DNA from 3 places in the Sphingomonas sp. DC1600-2 genome. Region 3 is predicted to be linked to each of the others. Evidence: predicted binding sites of a transcription regulator. Region 3 holds the regulator's gene; each other region holds the start of a gene.
What was found. Region 3 encodes LexA, which represses DNA repair genes until DNA is damaged. Its sites were predicted from a motif close to GTTCCNCNCTTGTTCT; they were not measured.
Positions count from the first base shown of each region.

Region 1: a site for LexA is predicted at 3,756-3,771, ahead of ACP7BL_RS09030 (ribonucleoside-diphosphate reductase subunit alpha). Genes of this name have one in related genera too.
Region 2: a site for LexA is predicted at 2,086-2,101, ahead of ACP7BL_RS07705 (ImuA family protein). Genes of this name have one in related genera too.

Region 1 is NZ_JAFCWO010000003.1:483,349-489,068, forward strand. It holds gene ACP7BL_RS09005 (ribonucleotide-diphosphate reductase subunit beta) at 1-252, opposite strand, end outside; gene ACP7BL_RS09010 (hypothetical protein) at 317-517, opposite strand; gene ACP7BL_RS09015 (hypothetical protein) at 514-825, opposite strand; gene ACP7BL_RS09020 (DUF2171 domain-containing protein) at 897-1,157, shown strand; gene ACP7BL_RS09025 (endonuclease domain-containing protein) at 1,160-1,648, opposite strand; gene ACP7BL_RS09030 (ribonucleoside-diphosphate reductase subunit alpha) at 1,711-3,642, opposite strand; gene ACP7BL_RS09035 (sensor histidine kinase) at 4,045-5,418, opposite strand; gene ACP7BL_RS09040 (response regulator) at 5,558-5,720, opposite strand, start outside.
Region 2 is NZ_JAFCWO010000003.1:207,290-213,009, reverse strand. It holds gene ACP7BL_RS07715 (alpha-ketoacid dehydrogenase subunit beta) at 1-411, opposite strand, end outside; gene ACP7BL_RS07710 (3-methyl-2-oxobutanoate dehydrogenase (2-methylpropanoyl-transferring) subunit alpha) at 620-1,918, opposite strand; gene ACP7BL_RS07705 (ImuA family protein) at 2,189-2,908, shown strand; gene ACP7BL_RS07700 (DNA polymerase Y family protein) at 2,826-4,721, shown strand; gene ACP7BL_RS07695 (error-prone DNA polymerase) at 4,718-5,720, shown strand, end outside.
Region 3 is NZ_JAFCWO010000006.1:159,737-165,456, reverse strand. It holds gene ACP7BL_RS13080 (TonB-dependent receptor) at 1-452, opposite strand, end outside; gene ACP7BL_RS13075 (sensor histidine kinase) at 834-1,844, shown strand; gene ACP7BL_RS13070 (molybdopterin molybdotransferase MoeA) at 1,875-3,059, shown strand; gene lexA (transcriptional repressor LexA) at 3,131-3,802, shown strand; gene ACP7BL_RS13060 (nuclear transport factor 2 family protein) at 3,985-4,323, shown strand; gene ACP7BL_RS13055 (hypothetical protein) at 4,457-4,681, shown strand; gene ACP7BL_RS13050 (ComEC/Rec2 family competence protein) at 4,836-5,720, opposite strand, start outside.

The DNA.
Region 1 (5,720 bases), on a different contig from region 3:
CGGCTTGAAGATGCGGCCATATTTCTCGTGATAGCAATCCTGCACCTCGACATCGGCCTGGGTGAAGAAGCGGAAAATCTGCGTCAGCAAATTGCGTTCATGGTCGCTGAGCTTCTGCGCCCAGTCGCGGCAATCCTCGCCCAACGGCACTTCCTCGGGCATCCAGTGGATTTGCTGCTGGCGCTTCCAGAAATCGAACGCCCAGGGGTATTCGAACGGCTTATACTGCTTGCGGGCTTCGGTGAGGGACATGGGGTTACTCCGGTACGTTCGATTTTGATGGGTTAAAGCTTTGAAATTCGAAAAGAGAATTGGTTCACGCCGCCAGACTCCACCGCCACATCGCGGTCGCCGACATGGCGAGCGCGGCACCGAGCGCCAGACCCATCGTGCCGATCATGCGGTAGGCATAGACCTTGCTCTCGCTCGCCGGGCGCAGCAGCGCGAGCAGCAGCGCAAGGCCGATCGCAGTGAACAGTGCCGAGACGGCATACATGATGGCGATCGACGCGGTCACCGGCGGATCCGCCGCTCGATATAGACGGTGCGCGAGCGGTTCGCGCCGACGCCCAAGAACACCACGCCGATGAAATAGCCGAAATCATACCAGCCGCCCTGATTGGGCACGGCGTAGATCGCGACCTCGGGCATAAACAGCGACAACACCCAGGCGACCGGGAAGATGAAGCCATGCCACACGCCGAGCAGGAAGCCCGGCGTATCGGGCGTGTGCTGCACGGCACTCGCCACCTGATGCGCGCAGGCGGCGAGCAGCAGCGGGGCGGCGAGGATGGAAAAAGTGCGTGCGCGTGATGATCGGATCATACAAGCCTCCGTGCATCCAAAGCGCTAGGCATGCGTTTGGAACACGCAACCGTAACGAAGGAGCTACCCAAATGGTCGACGCATCGCAGATCAAGGAACATGCCGAAGTCATCGGCGCCGACGGCGTCCATGTCGGCACGGTCGACCACGTCCAGGGCGGCCGCATCAAGCTGACCAAGAAGGATTCGGGCGCGCTGATCAACGAAGGGCATAGCGCCCATGAAGGGCACCACCACTTCATCTCGCTCGGCCTGGTCGCCGATGTCGAGAATGGTGTCGTACGCCTGAGCGCGAACGCCGACGTCGCCGTGACGTTCGAAGAAGAGAAGTAAGCTCATTTCTCCCTCTCCCTTTGGGAGAGGGAGGGAGGCCCGAAGGGCCGGAAGGGTGAGGGTGCGTTGGCTGCGGTCGGCGCGCCCTTTTTCTTGGGCTCACCCTCACCCTTCCCATGCTGTGCATGGGCCCCTTCCCTCTCCCGAAGGGAGAGGGAGATTTGCGCGATGACGCCGTCCGTGTTGGTCATGACGTCATTGTTCCAGAAGCGCAGCACGCGATAGCCTTCGTCTTCGATGTGGCGCGTGCGTGCGGCGTCGTAGCTTTGCGCTTCGCTATGCTGCCCGCCGTCCACTTCAATCACCAGTTTCGCTCCAAAGCTCAGCAGATCGGCAAAATACGGGCCGATCGGGACTTGCCGCCGCCATTTCAGCGCCGGAAATGCTTCGCGCAGCGCGCGGAAGAGGCGCTTTTCGGCCTCCGTCGCAGTGCGGCGGAGGTCACGGGCGCGCGCCACGGTGCCGGAGGGCTGGTTGTGGTAGAGGCGCATCACCTTCACCCTTCCGCGGCTGCGCCGCTCCTCCCTCTCCCACAGGGAGAGGGAGTATCACCTCACTGGCACGCCAGGCATTCGTCGTAATCGGTCGTCGCAAATTCATATTGCGGCTTTTCGATCGTGTTGTCCGCCTCGACCCCGCCCGCGAAACCAGCGCGCTGCACCGATTTGGAGCGGAGATAGTAAAGCGACTTGATGCCCAATTCCCACGCGCGGAAGTGCAGCATCAGCAGATCCCACTTCTCGACATCGGCCGGGATGAACAGGTTGAGGCTGGTCGACTGGTCGATGAACGGCGTGCGATCGGCCTGGAGCTCGATCAGCCAGCGCTGGTCGATCTCGAAGCTGGTCTTGAAACAGTCCTTCTCCTCCTGGTCGAGGAAGTCGAGATGCTGCACCGAACCGCCTTGCTCGAGGATCGAATTCCACACCGCGTCGCTGTTCTTCGATTTCTCGTTGAGCAGCTTTTCGAGATACGGGTTCTTGATCGAGAAGGAGCCCGACAGCGTCTTGTGGGTGTAGATATTGGCCGGGATCGGCTCGATGCACGCGCTGGTGCCGCCGCAGATGATGCTGATCGACGCGGTCGGCGCGATCGCCATCTTGCACGAAAAGCGCTCCATCACGCCCATGTCGGCGGCGTCGGGGCAGGGCCCGCGCTCGGTCGCCAAATGCATCGAGGCTTCGTCGACCTGCGCCTTGATGTGCTTGAACATGCGCAGGTTCCACGACTTCGCCATCGCGCCCTCGAACGGCAGCCCGCGCGCCTGGAGGAAGGAGTGGAAGCCCATCACGCCGAGCCCGACCGAACGCTCGCGCATCGCCGAATAGGCCGCACGCTCCATGCCCGGCTCGGCACGGTCGATGAAGTCCTGCAGGACATTGTCGAGGAAACGCATCACGTCCTCGATAAAGCCCTTCTCGTCCTTCCACTGGTCCCAGGTTTCCAGGTTGAGCGACGACAGGCAGCACACGGCAGTGCGTTCGTGGCCGAGATGATCCTTGCCGGTCGGCAGCGTGATCTCGCTGCACAGGTTCGAGGTCGAGACCTTGAGCCCGAGGTCGCGGTGATGCTTGGGCATGCCCTTGTTCACATGGTCGGCGAAGACGATGTACGGCTCGCCGGTGGCAAGCCGCGTTTCGACCAGCTTCTGGAACAGGCTGCGCGCATCGACGGTGGCGCGCGCCGAGCCATCCTTGGGGCTGGTCAGCGTCCATTCGCTGCCGCTGCGCACCGCTTCCATAAACGCGTCGGTGATCAGCACGCCGTGGTGCAGGTTGAGCGCCTTGCGGTTGAAATCGCCCGAGGGTTTGCGGATTTCGAGGAATTCCTCGATCTCGGGGTGCGACACGTCGAGATAGCAAGCGGCCGAACCGCGGCGCAGCGAGCCTTGGCTGATGGCGAGCGTCAGCGAATCCATCACGCGCACGAACGGAATGATCCCGCTGGTCTTGCCGTTGAGGCCGACCGGCTCGCCAATGCCGCGGACGTTGCCCCAATAGGTGCCGATGCCGCCGCCGCGCGACGCCAGCCAGACATTCTCGTTCCAGGTGTCGACGATGCCGCCAAGGCTGTCGGGCACCGAATTGAGGAAGCACGAGATCGGCAAGCCGCGCCCGGTGCCGCCATTGGACAGCACGGGCGTGGCCGGCATGAACCACAGCCGCGAGATATAACCGTACAGGCGCTGGGCATGGCCCGCATCATCGGCATAGGCCGAGGCAACGCGCACGAACAGATCCTGGAAATTCTCGCCGGGCAGCAGATAGCGGTCGCGCAGCGTTTCCTTGCCGAAATCGGTCAGCAGCGCATCGCGCGAATGATCGACCTCGACCGGATAGAGCTGCGCCTTCACTTCCTTGGAGTCACCGCGCGCGGAGAGCTTGCGCTGGGCACCGCTGGTGTCTTCGACTGGAGCGCTTGCCAGCGCCTCGATTGCGTCCGTAGCCATGTCCGTACTCGCTTCCCCGGTATTCCGAAAATCCATCTGCCGCGTCCCTGCCAACTCGTTCAAAACTCTGCGATCAGGGTCAGCCGCGTTTCCGATCCGTTCGAATCGGCGGGCGAACCCCAATACTACCATGTCGCGGGCGACCTGCGAGAACAAAAGTAGACCTGTCCCATGGAGACACCATGGGTCGGGCCGTCTCCGCAATATGGGGTTGCGGCTTGTGTTCTACCAGCGCTTGGGTTCGCCCCCGAACTCAACCCCTACAGATTGTGCCGGATCGCGCGAGCACGCAATACGGTAAATGACGAATTAGAGACTCCGTTCGTCGCTATTTTGAGTCGGTTCGCAGCAGGACCATATCGGTCCTACCACGCGACGCGCGGTCAAAGCTGCCCTTGCTGAAAGGCAAGAGACCGAAGCGGGAACATGACATTTTTTTTAGACGTCGGAAGAAGGCGATGTCGGCAGCGTAACGATCGCTGCGAGGCCACCAAGTGCCGCCGACTCGAGCGTCAGCGCCCCCCCATAGAGGGTCGCCAACTCGTTCGCGATCGACAGCCCGAAGCCGTGGCCGTCGCCGCGTTCGTCGAGACGCTGGCCCGCCGCCAGCGCAGCGACGCGCGCGTCGGGCGGGATGCCCGCGCCATCGTCCTCCACGCTCAGCCGCACGAATCGGCCATCGGCGGTGCGAGCGGCGGTCACCGCGATGCGGCTGGCCGCCCAGCGCCAGCCATTGTCGAGCAGATTGCCGAGCAGTTCGTCCAGATCCTGCCGGTCGACCGCGACGTTCAACGTCGGGTCGATCGCGACGGCTGCAGTGACCGGGCGATCGGCATGAATGCGGGCGAGCGCGTCGGCCAGATCGGCCAGCACCGGGGCGAGCGGGGTCGCCACCCGCATCGCGCCGCCGGGCGTGGCGGCGCGCGCGCGGCCGAGATGGTGGCGCACCGCGCGATCGATGCGGGCGACTTGCGCACGCAGTGCGCCATCGGGGTCATGCGGCGGCAGTGCGAGCGCGAGCGTGGCGAGGGGCGTCTTCAGCCCGTGTGCGAGGTTGGCGACATGGCCGCGCGCATTGGCCAGCGCGGCGGCATTTTCGGCGAGCAACGCGTTGATCTCGCGGGCAAGCGGGGCAAGTTCGCTCGGCTGCGTGTCGGGTAGCGCGGTTGCGGCACCGCTGCGGATCGCGGCGAGGCTCTCGCGCATCTTGGCGAGCGGGCGCAGGCCGATGCGGAGCTGAACCAGCGTGGCGACCGCGAGCGCGCCACCGAGCAGCAGCAGCGACCCGAGCAACGGCACCATCGCGGCACGCAAAGGACGATCGACGATCGCGCGCGGGGCTGAGGCGGTGATGCGCACCGGCCCGCCGGGCGTGGCCAGCGTAAGACTGCGCGCGTGGCGCGGCCCGTGGCGATCGCGCCAGTCGAGCGCACGGACGTGGGCATCGCGCCGCTCGGCAAAAGGGGGCGGATCCAAGCGCGGACCAGGCGGCGGGTGCATCGCGTCGAGATCGGGCGGGGCGGGGGAGGCGATAGTCTTGCCCTGCGTATCGATCCGCCAGCCCCAGCCGCCGCGCGGGTCGTCATAGGGTGCGGCCAGCACCAGGCGGCCACGGTCGACCGAGCCGTCCGGCCGTAGCGCCTGCGCCAGCACCGCGATTTGCGCGTCGAGCCGTTCGTCGAGCCCGTGCATCACGAAGCGATCGAGCACGGCCCCGATGGCAAAGGCCGCAAAGGCGAGCGCGGCGAGCGTGGCGAGCAGGGCGGTGACCAGCAAGCGGCCGTAGAGCGAGCGGGGGAGGAGGGTTCGCATCATGCGTCGCAGGTCCACCGCGGCGCATGCCGGGGCCCAGTCGCGAGCGGCGTTTGGCTAATGCGCCGTGTGATGCCGTGGATCCCCACGACTGGGCCCCGGCGTTCGCCGGGGTGGAGCAAGAGGATTGATGGCAGCCTCATCTCTCCACCACCCGATATCCCCGCCCGCGCACGGTTTCGATCAGCGCGGCCCCGATCTTCTTGCGCAAGCGGCCGACGATCACTTCGAGCGAGTTGGAATCGGGATCGGCATCGCCTTCATAGACATGGTCGAGCAAGTCGAGCCGGTCGACCACCACG
Region 2 (5,720 bases), on a different contig from region 3:
GACATGGGTGAAGATGCCCTCGGGGCTCTGGCTGTGCGTCTGCCCGCCGAAGATGCCGCCGCCGAACGGGGAGCGCACCGTGATCGGCGCGGTGAATTCCCCGGCCGAGCGATAGCGCAAGCGCGCCGCCTCGCTCACCAACTGGTCGAGCGCAGGATAGATATAATCGGCGAACTGGATTTCGGGCACCGGCCGCAAGCCATAGGCCCCCATCCCCACCGCGACGCCGATGATGCCGCATTCGGTGATCGGCGTATCGAATACGCGGGTCTTGCCATATTTGGACTGCAAGCCCGCCGTCGCGCGGAACACGCCGCCGAAATAGCCGACATCCTCGCCCATCACGACGATATCGGGGTCACGGTCCATCATCACGTCCATGGCGGAGTTGATCGCCTGGATCATGTTCATGCGGGTGGAGGTCGGGGTTTCGGAAGCGGTTTCGGTTTCTGGCATGATGTCGCTCATAATCCCTCTCCCATCGGGAGAGGGAGGGAGGCGCGAAGCGCCGGAAGGGTGAGGGTGACCGGGCGCGGGGCATCGCCCTCACCCTTCCCATCGCTGACGCGATGGGCCCCTTCCCTCTCCCAATGGGAGAGGGAGATTTTGCGCGCACCCATCACTTGCGCGCCCATGGGCGGCCGCTGGCGGTTTCTTCGGCGATCATTTGCGCTTGCTGCTCGCGCAAATGCCACGGCATTTCCTCGAACACGCCATCGAACAGACTGTCGAGCGGCTGGTGCAGACCGTGGCCGAGCACGCCGTTGGCCTCGGCTTCCTTTTGCGCGGCCTTCACTTGCTCCGCCAACTCCTTGTCCTGCGCTGCATGGCGTTCCTCGTCCCATTCGCCGATCGCGATGAGATGATCCTTCAACCGCGCGATCGGATCGCCCAGCGGCCAGGCCGTCGGCTCACCCGCCGAGCGATATTGCCCCGGATCGTCCGAAGTCGAATGGCCTTCCGCGCGATAGGTGAAATGCTCGATCAGCGTCGGCCCCTGGTTGGTGCGCGCGCGCTCCGCCGCCCAGGCGGTGGCGGCATAGACCGCCAGCGCGTCATTGCCGTCGACGCGAAGCCCGGCGATCCCATAGCCGACCGCGCGCGCCGCGAAGGTCGTCGATTCCGCGCCCGCAAACCCCGAGAAGCTCGAAATCGCCCATTGATTGTTGACGACGTTGAAGATCACCGGCGCGCGGTAGACGCTGGCAAAGGTGCAGGCCGAATGGAAATCGCCCTCGGCGGTCGATCCCTCGCCGCACCAGGTCGCCGCGATGCGCGTATCGCCCTTGGCCGCGCTCGCCATCGCCCAGCCGACGGCTTGGGGATATTGCGTCGCCAGATTGCCCGAGATCGAGAAAAACCCGGCTTCCTTGACCGAATACATGATCGGCAATTGCTTGCCGTGCAGCCGGTCGGCGGTGTTCGAATAGATCTGGTTCATCATGTCGACCATCGACCAGCCGCGCGCGATCAGCAGGCCCTGTTGGCGATAGGAGGGGAAGCACATGTCCTCATAATCGAGCGCAAAGGCGGCGGCGACCGCGACCGCCTCCTCGCCGGTGCACTTCATGTAGAAGCTGGTCTTTCCCTGGCGCTGCGCGCGGAACATGCGCTCGTCGAACGCGCGCACCAGCGCCATGCTGCGCAACATGCCCCGCAGCATATCGGGCGACAGGCGCGGGTTCCACGGGCCGACCGCCTGGCCGTTCTCATCGAGCACGCGCACCAGTTGATAGGCGAGATCGGTGAAGCTCTCGGCATGGTCGGCAGTGTCGGGCCGCCGCGTTTCGCCTGCGGGTGGAATCGCCACCTGCGTAAAATCGACCGTGTCGCCGGGCCGGAATTTGGGTTCGGGCACATAGAGCGACAAAGGCGGCAAATTGGGCTTCAAATGCGCAGGAACGCGGTCGCTTGCCATGATCTCTCCAAACGGGGCGTGCGCTGTACCAACGCTCGGGCACGCAAAAACGCTCTTTCGAATCGTTGTTATAAAATTTCGTGGGCTTTGGCGAGAGGGGCGAACGCGGGGAAACGCCGGACCGTCCCAATTGCGATAAGAGGCCGCTTGACTCAGGAACGACAAACGGAACAAAATAGGAACGAACCTATTGTGCGAGTCGTGGCCGTGTCCTGTCCTGCCATCCCCTCCTCGGCGATCATAGCCGAGCTTCGCGAAAGCCTGAAGAAGGTGGAACGCGACGGGCTGCGCCGTCGCCCCGTGCTGCCCTTCGGGATCGGCGCGATCGACGAGAAGCTGGCGCCCGGCGGGCTCCGGCTCGATTCGCTGCATGAGATCGCCGCCGCCAGCGCCGCCCCGTCGGACGATGCCGCCGCCACGCTGTTCATGGCCGGAATCGCGGCGCGCGCCTGGGGTCCCGTGCTGTGGGTGGTGCGGCGGCGCGACCTGTTCGCGCCCGGACTCTACCAGGCCGGGCTTGCGCCCGAACGGCTGATCTATGCCGAGGCCGCCGACGATGCCGAACTGCTCGCCTTGATGGAGGAGGGGCTGCGCCACCGTGGCCTTGGCGCGGTGGTCGGCGAAGTGAAACGCGCGGCCATGCCCAATACGCGGCGGCTGCAACTGGCGGCGGAGGGCGGCAAGACCATCGCCTTGCTGCTCAAGCGCCATGCCCGCGCCGCGACCGATAAAGGCGGCGGCAACCCGCTCGCGGTGCCGTCCGCCGCCGTGACGCGCTGGCGTATTGCGGCGGCCCCCTCCGCCCCGCTGCCGGTCGGCGCGGCGGGAGTCGGGCGGGCGCGCTGGCGGGTGGAACTGGTCCGCCAACGCGGCGGCGAACCCGCCGACTGGACGATGGAGGCATGCGATGAAACGGGTCGCCTCGCTCTACCTGCCCGACTGGCCGATCGAACGGCTGGCGCAGGCCGAGCGTATCGCCACGCCGCCTGAGCGCGCGCCGGTCGATACCGTACCGCTGAACGCCATCGCCGCGCAGGAACAGGCCGTCGCCTGTTCGGTGCCGCGCGGTGGTGGCTGGCGTCCCGGCGCGCGCTGGGCGCGGACCGAAGAGCCACCCCGCGGCCGTCGCGCCGGGCGCGTGAGCGAGGCCGCACCGCATCCGTTCAAGGCGATGCCGCCCGATGAGGGCGGCGCGGTGGTGCGGGATCATCGTGTCGGCGGCGACCGTCACCCCGGCCTTGTGCCGGGGTCCACTCCTCTCCTCGAACGACGCAATGTGGTGATGGGTGGACCCCGGCACGGGGCCGGGGTGACGAACAAGGCTGTCATCACCAGCCTCCAATCGGGCAACGCGCTCCTCATCGCCGCCGCTTGCCCCGCCGCGCGTGCGCTCGGGCTCGCGCCCGGCATGGCGGTGACGCAGGCGCGGGCGCTGGTGCCCGGGCTCGACATCCGCCCCGCCGACCCGGAGGGCGACCGCGCCGCCTTGCTGCGCCTCGCCATGCTTGCAGCCAGGCGTTGGTGCCCGGTGGTGATGCCGTCGGGCGAAGACGGGCTGTTCCTCGATATCAGCGGCACCGCGCATCTGTTCGGCGGGGAGGCGCGGATGGCACGGCGGATCGTGGCGTTGCTAAAGCGGCACGGCTTCACCGCGCGCGTCGCCGTGGCGGATACGCCGGGCGCGGCCTGGGCGCTCGCCCGCTACGCCCCGCAAATCTGCCCGCCCGGCGCGCATCCCGACGCCCTCGCCCCGCTGCCAACCGCCGCGCTGCGGCTCGAACCGCGCGCGCGCGACCTGCTCAAGCGGCTGGGGATCGAGACGATCGGCCAGCTCGCCGCCCTGCCCCGCGCCCCGCTCGCGCGCCGTTTCGGCGGCACGCTCATCGCGCGGCTCGATCAGGCGTCGGGGCGGCTGGCGGAACCGCTCAACCCCGTCATCCCGCCCGAAGCGGTCGGCGTCGTGCAGCGCTTCGCCGAGCCGATCGCCACCGCCGAGGCGATCGCGCATTGGCTGGGCGTGCTGATGCCGCGCCTCGTCACCGCCCTGGCCGAAGCGGGGCTGGGTGCGCGGCTGGTCGATCTGGTTGCGGACCGCATCGACGGCGTGCCGCAGCGCCTGCGCATCGGCCTCGCCCGCCCGACGCGCGACGGCGCGCATCTGTTGCGGCTGATCGTGCGCCGGATCGAGGAAATCGCGCCGGGCTATGGCATTGACGCGCTCGCGCTCCACGTCCGCCGCGCCGATCCGCTCGGTGCCGAGCCCTTTGCCGAAACGCTCGAAGACCGCGCGCCCGATCTTGCGCCGCTAATCGACACGCTCGCCAACCGCATTGGCATAAGCGCGCTGTGGCGCAGCGTGCCGGTCGAAAGCGACGTGCCCGAACGCTCGGTCGCCGCCGCCCCGCCGCTCGATCTACCGCCCCGCGCCGCGCCCAAGAGCAAGCCCGACGATGTCCGCCAGCTCGATCGCTCGCGCGCACTCCATCCCTGGGATCCGCGTTGGCCGCGCCCGGTGCGGCTGTTGCGGCGGCCCGAACTGCTCGACCATGTCCTCGCCGAATTGCCCGATCAGCCGCCCAAGCGCTTCACCTGGCGCGGCATGGCGCACCGCGTGGTCCGCGCCGACGGCCCCGAACGCATTCTCGGCGAGTGGTGGAAGCGCGGCACCGAGCGGCACAGCGTGCGCGACTATTTCCAGGTCGAGGATGAGGCCGGACAGCGTTTCTGGCTGTTCCGCCGCGGCGATGGCGAACGCGGCGAGACGGGTGATCTCGCCTGGTTCATGCACGGATCGTTCGGGTGACGTGGTGCGAGCTCCAGGTGACGACGCATTACAGCTTCCTGCGCGGCGCGTCCTCGCCCGAGGATCTGTTTCAGGCCGCCGCCATTGCCGGGATGCCCGCGCTCGGCATCACCGATCGCAATTCGGTTGGCGGGGTGGTGCGTGGGCTAGTCGCCGCCGAACAAATGTCGACGATCCGCCCGATCCGGCTGGTCGCGGGCTGCCGGCTCGATCTGGTCGACGGCACGTCGGTGCTGGTCTGGCCCGAGGATCGCGCCGGCTGGAGCCGCCTCACCCGGCTGCTGACCCTCGGCAAGGGCCGCGCCGATCCGCAAAAGGGCGAGAAGGGCCACTGCTTCCTGCATTGGGAGGATGTCGCGGCGCATGCCGAGGGGCTGGTCGCAGCCCTCGTCCCACGCCTCACCGAAACCTTCGCCGAGAATGACCAGGCGTTGCGCTGGATGGCCGACGTGTTCGGCGCGCGCGGCCATCTCTGCCTGACGCAGCACCGCCGCCCCGGCGATGCGCAGCGGCTCCACACGCTCGACGCGCACGCCCGGCACTTCGGCCTGAGCCCGCTTGCCACTGGCGACGTGCTGTATGACGTGCCCGAGCGGCGGATGCTGCAGGATGTCGTCACCGCGATCCGCCACCGCTGCACGATCGACGCGCTCGGCCATGCCCGCGAACGCAGCGCCGACCGCCATCTCAAAGGCCCCGTGGAAATGGCGCGCCGCTTCAGGCCGCACCCGCGCGCGCTCGCCGCCGCCGCCGCGATCGTCGAGCGCTGCACCTTCAGCTTGCGCGAGTTGAAAGACCAGTATCGCTATCCCGACGAGATCGTGATCAGCCAGCGCACCCCGCAGGAGGCGCTGGCGGCGATGGCACGCACCGCGCTGGCCGATCGCTTCGACGGCACGCCCCCGCCCGCTTATACCAGCTTGCTCGAACACGAACTCGGCCTGGTCGCGCATATGGGCTATGCGCCCTATTTCCTGACGGTGAATTCGATCGTGCGCT
Region 3 (5,720 bases):
ACCGGGTTCGACTTCAGCACGACATGCTCGAGCACGACGTCGTCCTGGATGATCGACACGGGCTGCGACGCGCCGAGGTAGAAATCGATATTGCCGAGGCCGCGAATGTAGAAGCGCGGGAAGATCTTGCCGGTGGTCGTCTCGGCATAGAGGCCGGGGACGCGGTTGGCGAGTTCGAGCAGCGTATCGCCGCCACCCGCCGTGAAGTTGCGCAGATCGGCACCCTGCAGCACGCCGACCGAAACCGGCACCTTCTGCAGGTTCTCGCTGCGACGTTGCGCGGTGACGACGATGTCCCCGAGATTATCGTCGGCGGCGGGCGTCTGCACCGCTGCGGCTGCGGCAGGAGCATCCTGCGCGCTGGCAGCGCTGGCACCGGCAAGCGCGACAAACGCGGTGCCGAACAGGAGTGCGGACTTGGCGACGAGTGATTTGGACACGATGTTCCCCATTTGTGAGTTTAGCGTACTGCGGACATGACAACACGCGCGCAGCCCCCTTTGCGGGTGTCTGCGCGATGCGCTCTGAGCGGGCTTCGACTTGGTAAAGTCTGGTTGCTGAGGCGCGGCTAGGCCGAGATTATGTCGCGATTGTGACAGTTTGGACCGAAGGCCGGGATTGACCCACGACTGTGGTTTCCGTGCAACTACCCTGTGCGTGTGCGACCAATGGGCCCGTTTGCGGCAAGCGCGCGCCTTCGCGTAAGGAAGGACAAGCTGACCGAGGAGGATCATCCGAATCTTGATCGAGAGCACTGCGCAGCCCCGAGGGAACTGGTACCTGGCCGAATGAATCACATACGACCGAACCTGCTGGAACGATTGCCGCTCCTGATGGACCGCCCCATCGCGGCTTACGCCCTCGCTACGGTGTCGGCCGTTCTGGCGGGACTTTTACGTAGCGCGCTGAACCCGTATTTCCCGCCGGGCTTTCCGTTTCTCACCTTCTTTCCGGCGGTCATCATCTCGGCGTTCCTGTGGGGTCGGGGGCCGGGCGTGCTGTCGGCGATTCTGTGCGGGCTTATCGCCTGGTATTTCTTCATCCCGCCGCTGTTCAGCTTTCAGATCGAGGTGACAACCGCGACCGCGTTGCTCTTCTATATCGGCGTCGTCGCGGTTGATATTGCGCTGGTCGATATGATGCAAAAGGCCAACGCCCGCCTGCGCGAAGAACGCGAACGCACGCGTGAACTGGCGGCCCAGCGCCTGGATCTGGTCGAACGCAGCAATGTGCTGTTCCACGAATTGCAGCACCGCGTGTCCAATAATTTGATGATGGTCGCCGCATTGCTCAGCGTGCAGCGTCGCGCGATCGCCGATGAAGCCGCCAAACAAGTCCTCGACAACGCCGTCCACCGCGTCCAGCTGATCGGGCGAATCCAGCGGCAATTGTATGACGTGAGCGGGGGACAGGTCGCCCTTCATGCCGTGGTCACCACATTGGTCGCCGATCTCGCCGAGGCCGGCGGGAAGCCCGGAATCGCGTGTCGCGTCGACGCGCAAACCGATCTCGTGCTCGATCCCAATGCGCTGATCCCGCTGGCGTTGATCCTGGCGGAGGCCGTCGCGAACGCCTTCGAACATGGCTTTGCCGATCGCGAAACCGGGCGGATCGACGTGGTCGTACAGCGCACCGACGACACGCTCGACCTCAGCGTTACCGACGATGGTGCCGGTTTGCCCGATGGGTTCGACATGACCCGCACGACCAGCCTCGGCCTGACCATCGCCAGCACCCTGGCGCGGCAATTGGGGGGACGGTTCGATGTCGCGGCAACGCCGACTGGCGGTACGATCACCCGGCTGACGATCGAGCGGATTGCCCCACCCGCGACGACCCGCTGATACCCGCCAGCCTTACCGGAAAGCATGACGATGGCCTCTCCTCTGATCTCCGTGTCCCATGCGCAAGCGCGCCTGTTCGCGCTTGGTGCCGCAGTACCGAGCGAAACGCTTCCACTGGCCGCGGCCGCCGGACGCTGGCTGGCAAGCGAGGTCTACGCCTTGCGAACCCAGCCCTATGCCGATCTCTCGGCGATGGACGGCTATGCAGTGCGGTTCGACGATTTGCCGGGGCCGCTGCGCGTGATCGGCGAAAGCGCCGCCGGACGCCCCTTTACCGGGACGTGCGGCGCGCACGAAGCGGTGCGCATCTTTACCGGTGCCGCCGTGCCGCCGGGGGCCGATAGCGTGCTCGTTCAGGAAGAAGCCGCGCGCGAGGGCGACAGCCTTACTCTGTCCGGCGATGGCCCGGTGCGCGGCGGCAATATCCGCCGCAGGGGGCTCGATTTCGCCAGCGGTGAGGTGCTCATCGCGAAGGGCGAGCGGCTGACAGCAGCGCGCGTCGCACTGGCGGCGATCGCCGGACACGCCGAATTGACGGTCGCGCGGCGGCTGCGCGTCGCGGTCGTTGCGAGCGGGGACGAACTGGTTGCGCCGGGTGCCAGCGGGCCACCCGATGCGCTGCCCGAATCCAACAGCGTGATGCTGGCGACGTTGCTTGGTGATTTGCCTGTCGACGTCCTTCGGCTCGGCATCCTGCCCGACCGGCTCGATGCCATCGCCGCCGCCTTTGCGGCGGTGGAAGCCGACATTCTCGTCACCACCGGCGGTGCCTCGGTCGGCGACCATGACCTGATCCGTCCCGCACTGGAGGCGGCAGGCGGGAGGATCGATTTCTGGCGGATCGCGCTGCGGCCCGGCAAGCCCATGCTGGCAGGGCGTTTGCGCGGGACTACGGTGCTGGGCCTGCCCGGCAACCCGGTGTCGGCCTTCGTCACCGCGACGGTGTTCCTGCGCCCGCTGATCGCGCATCTGAGCGGCGCGCGCGATGCGATGCCGGTTTTGCGCACGGCGATCCTCGGTTCGGCGTTGCCCGCCAACGGCGTGCGGCAGGATTATCTGCGAGCGGAGACGCGCGACGGGCGGGTGTATGTCGCGCAGCGCCAGGACTCGTCGTTGTTGCGGACGCTCGCCGAGGCCGATTGCCTGATTGCCCGTGCACCGCATACGCCAGCCGCCGAGCCCGGCGACTCGGTGGAAATCCTCGCGCTCCCGTAAAGCGCGCGCTTGACGCGTGATTTTTCGTTCCGTATAGGTTCGTTGTCTGTTCCGACGAAAGGGCCCGAGCGATGCTAACGCGCAAGCAGCATGAGCTGATCTGCTTCATCAACGACCGGCTTGATGAGACCGGGGTGTCGCCGTCGTTCGAGGAAATGAAGGAAGCGCTCGACCTCAAATCCAAATCGGGCGTCCACCGCCTGATCAGCGCGCTCGAGGAACGTCAGTTCATCCGCCGCCTGCCCAATCGAGCGCGCGCGCTCGAAGTGCTGAAAATGCCCGAGCGTGGCACCAACACACCGACCAAAACCACTGCTGCGCCCGCCGCCAATCTCCGCGCGATGCCGGAGCCCGCCAATGACGTGATCGAGATCCCGCTGCACGGCCGCATCGCCGCCGGTGTACCGATTGAGGCGTTCGAGGGTGCCTCGATGCTTGCCGTACCCGCCGCCCTGCTCGGCAGTGGCGAGCATTATGCGCTGGAAGTCGCCGGGGATTCGATGGTCGAGGCCGGCATCCTCGACGGCGATTATGCGCTGATCAAGCGCCAGGAGGTCGCGCGCGACGGCGAGATCGTCGTGGCGCTGATCGAGGAAAGCGAAGCCACCCTCAAATATTTCCGCCGCGAAGGCGCGATGATCCGGTTGGACCCGGCAAACCGGGCGTATGACCCGCAGCGTTATGCGCCCGCACAAGTGCGCGTGCAGGGCAAGCTGGCGGGGATTTTGCGGCGGTACGATTGAGGGGGAGCTCTGACGGGTTTCGCCCGATGGTCACCGCTCAAGATCCTGATCAGCGGCTCGATAGCTCTCCTTCCTTTGGAAGGGCTTGAACAGGCTGAACAGTCTCGTCCCAGGGATGTTATGAACAGCCAACCGGATTAACGCGGGAGGAAATTGTGTCGGAAGCGCCAGAAGTCGATCTGTTGCACGCGAGCATCCAACGCGTCTGGAACGAGCGTGACGACGTCGTCCGGCTCGCTGCAATCGACGAGATCTACCACGCGTATGCAACAATATTCGAGCCGGCCCGCGCAGTCAGCGGCCATAAAGCCATATCCGAGGTGGTGGCAGGTGTTCTTGCCGATATGCCGCCCGGTTTCCGCTTCGAAATCGATGGGCCTGGCCTCGGCCATCACGGCGTCGCAACGGCGCGGTGGAAGGGTGGCCCGCCCGGTGAAATCACGGTGACCGGTGTCGATGTTGCCCGTGAGAAAGACGGGAAGCTGATCGAACACTATTTCTTCTTCAATCCGTCGCAGTGAGACGCCGCAGAAGCAATCTTGTCTAAGGAGAGAAAGGGGGCAGGCACGTTAAAAAGCCATCTGCTTTCCGCCAATTGCGTAGATAGCCATCTTCAAGCATTCTACTATGGGCAAGTCCGGTGGGAAACACGACTTGAAGCGCGAGATTTGGTTTAAAAAGGTTCTATGGAGCTACATGCCCTGTAATCTGACGGGCCTCTTATTAATTTGTGGACTCGTCTTTATCGGGGTTGGCGGGGTTTTTGTGGGGCAGTGGGCGCTGCGAGCCGCCGATGTAGACGGTGCGGACGACTGGCCCTTTTTGCTGATAATCCCGACCGTTATCTCTGGCTGGATCATCGCAGAACGCCATAGTTAAGTTCATAGTGAGCCGCAGTTTGAACGACCGCTTCCCACCAAAATTTGGCCGCGCCGGGCGGGGAGGATGATGTCGGGCCAATTCTATACCGGTCGGTGTTTCAGATATGCTGCCGTCCGACGGGCGCTCCGCCTTCGCGCAACCGAGAAGCCCGTCATCGACGCCCGGCCATCGCTTGATCCCTTCTCCCACTCCCACCAAAGCGTCCGTGCCGTACCCCCGGCAATACCGGCATCGTCACCCACGGATGCCGGTCGCCCGCATGGCGCACCGTGCGAACCGACGCCGTGCCAAGCGCGATCGCCACTCCCCCGCTGCGGGCCAGCGTCGCCCGGTCGAGCCGTAGCCAGCGCGGTGCGCAGCGGCGCGGCAGGCGGCGTTCGCTGATGACGATGTCGGCCTCTGCGCACGCCGCCATCAGATCGGGCGCGGGGACGAGATAGGCGCTGCGCGTCGCGAGGATGCGCCAGTCGCGGCCGCCGGCGCGGCGCGTCATCAGGCACAGGTCGCGGCTGCAGCGCGCTTCGGGCTGTTCGGACATCAGCACCGGTAGGTCCTCAATCCCGCCATTCTCCGCCAGCATGTCGGCGGTGTAATCGCCGGTACGGTCGCGCAGCAGCGCCAGATCGCCGCGTGCTGTGCGGATCGCGACGTGGCGGCCGTCGCCCGTCACCAGCACGTCTGGCGCGGGCGTCAGCAGCGCCCATACCGCGCCGACCGCGAGCGGCAGCAGCCCCAACCGCCGCCAGCGCGTGCGCCATAACGCCAGCCACAGGCCACCCACCACCATCAGGGCGTAAGCAGCACCGGGCATGGCGGGCAGCGGCGCGACCGATCCGGGAATGGCGGCGGTGGTGTGCGCGATCCACAGCAGTAGATCGAGCGAGCGCGCCGTCGCCCACCAGAACGGTGCCCCCGCGCCGATGCAATCAAAGAGCAATGCCAGCGCCTCCAGCGGCATCGTCACGAAGGTGGTGAGCGGAATCGCCACGATATTGGCGACCGCGCCGTACACCCCGGCTTTCTGAAAGTGGAACAG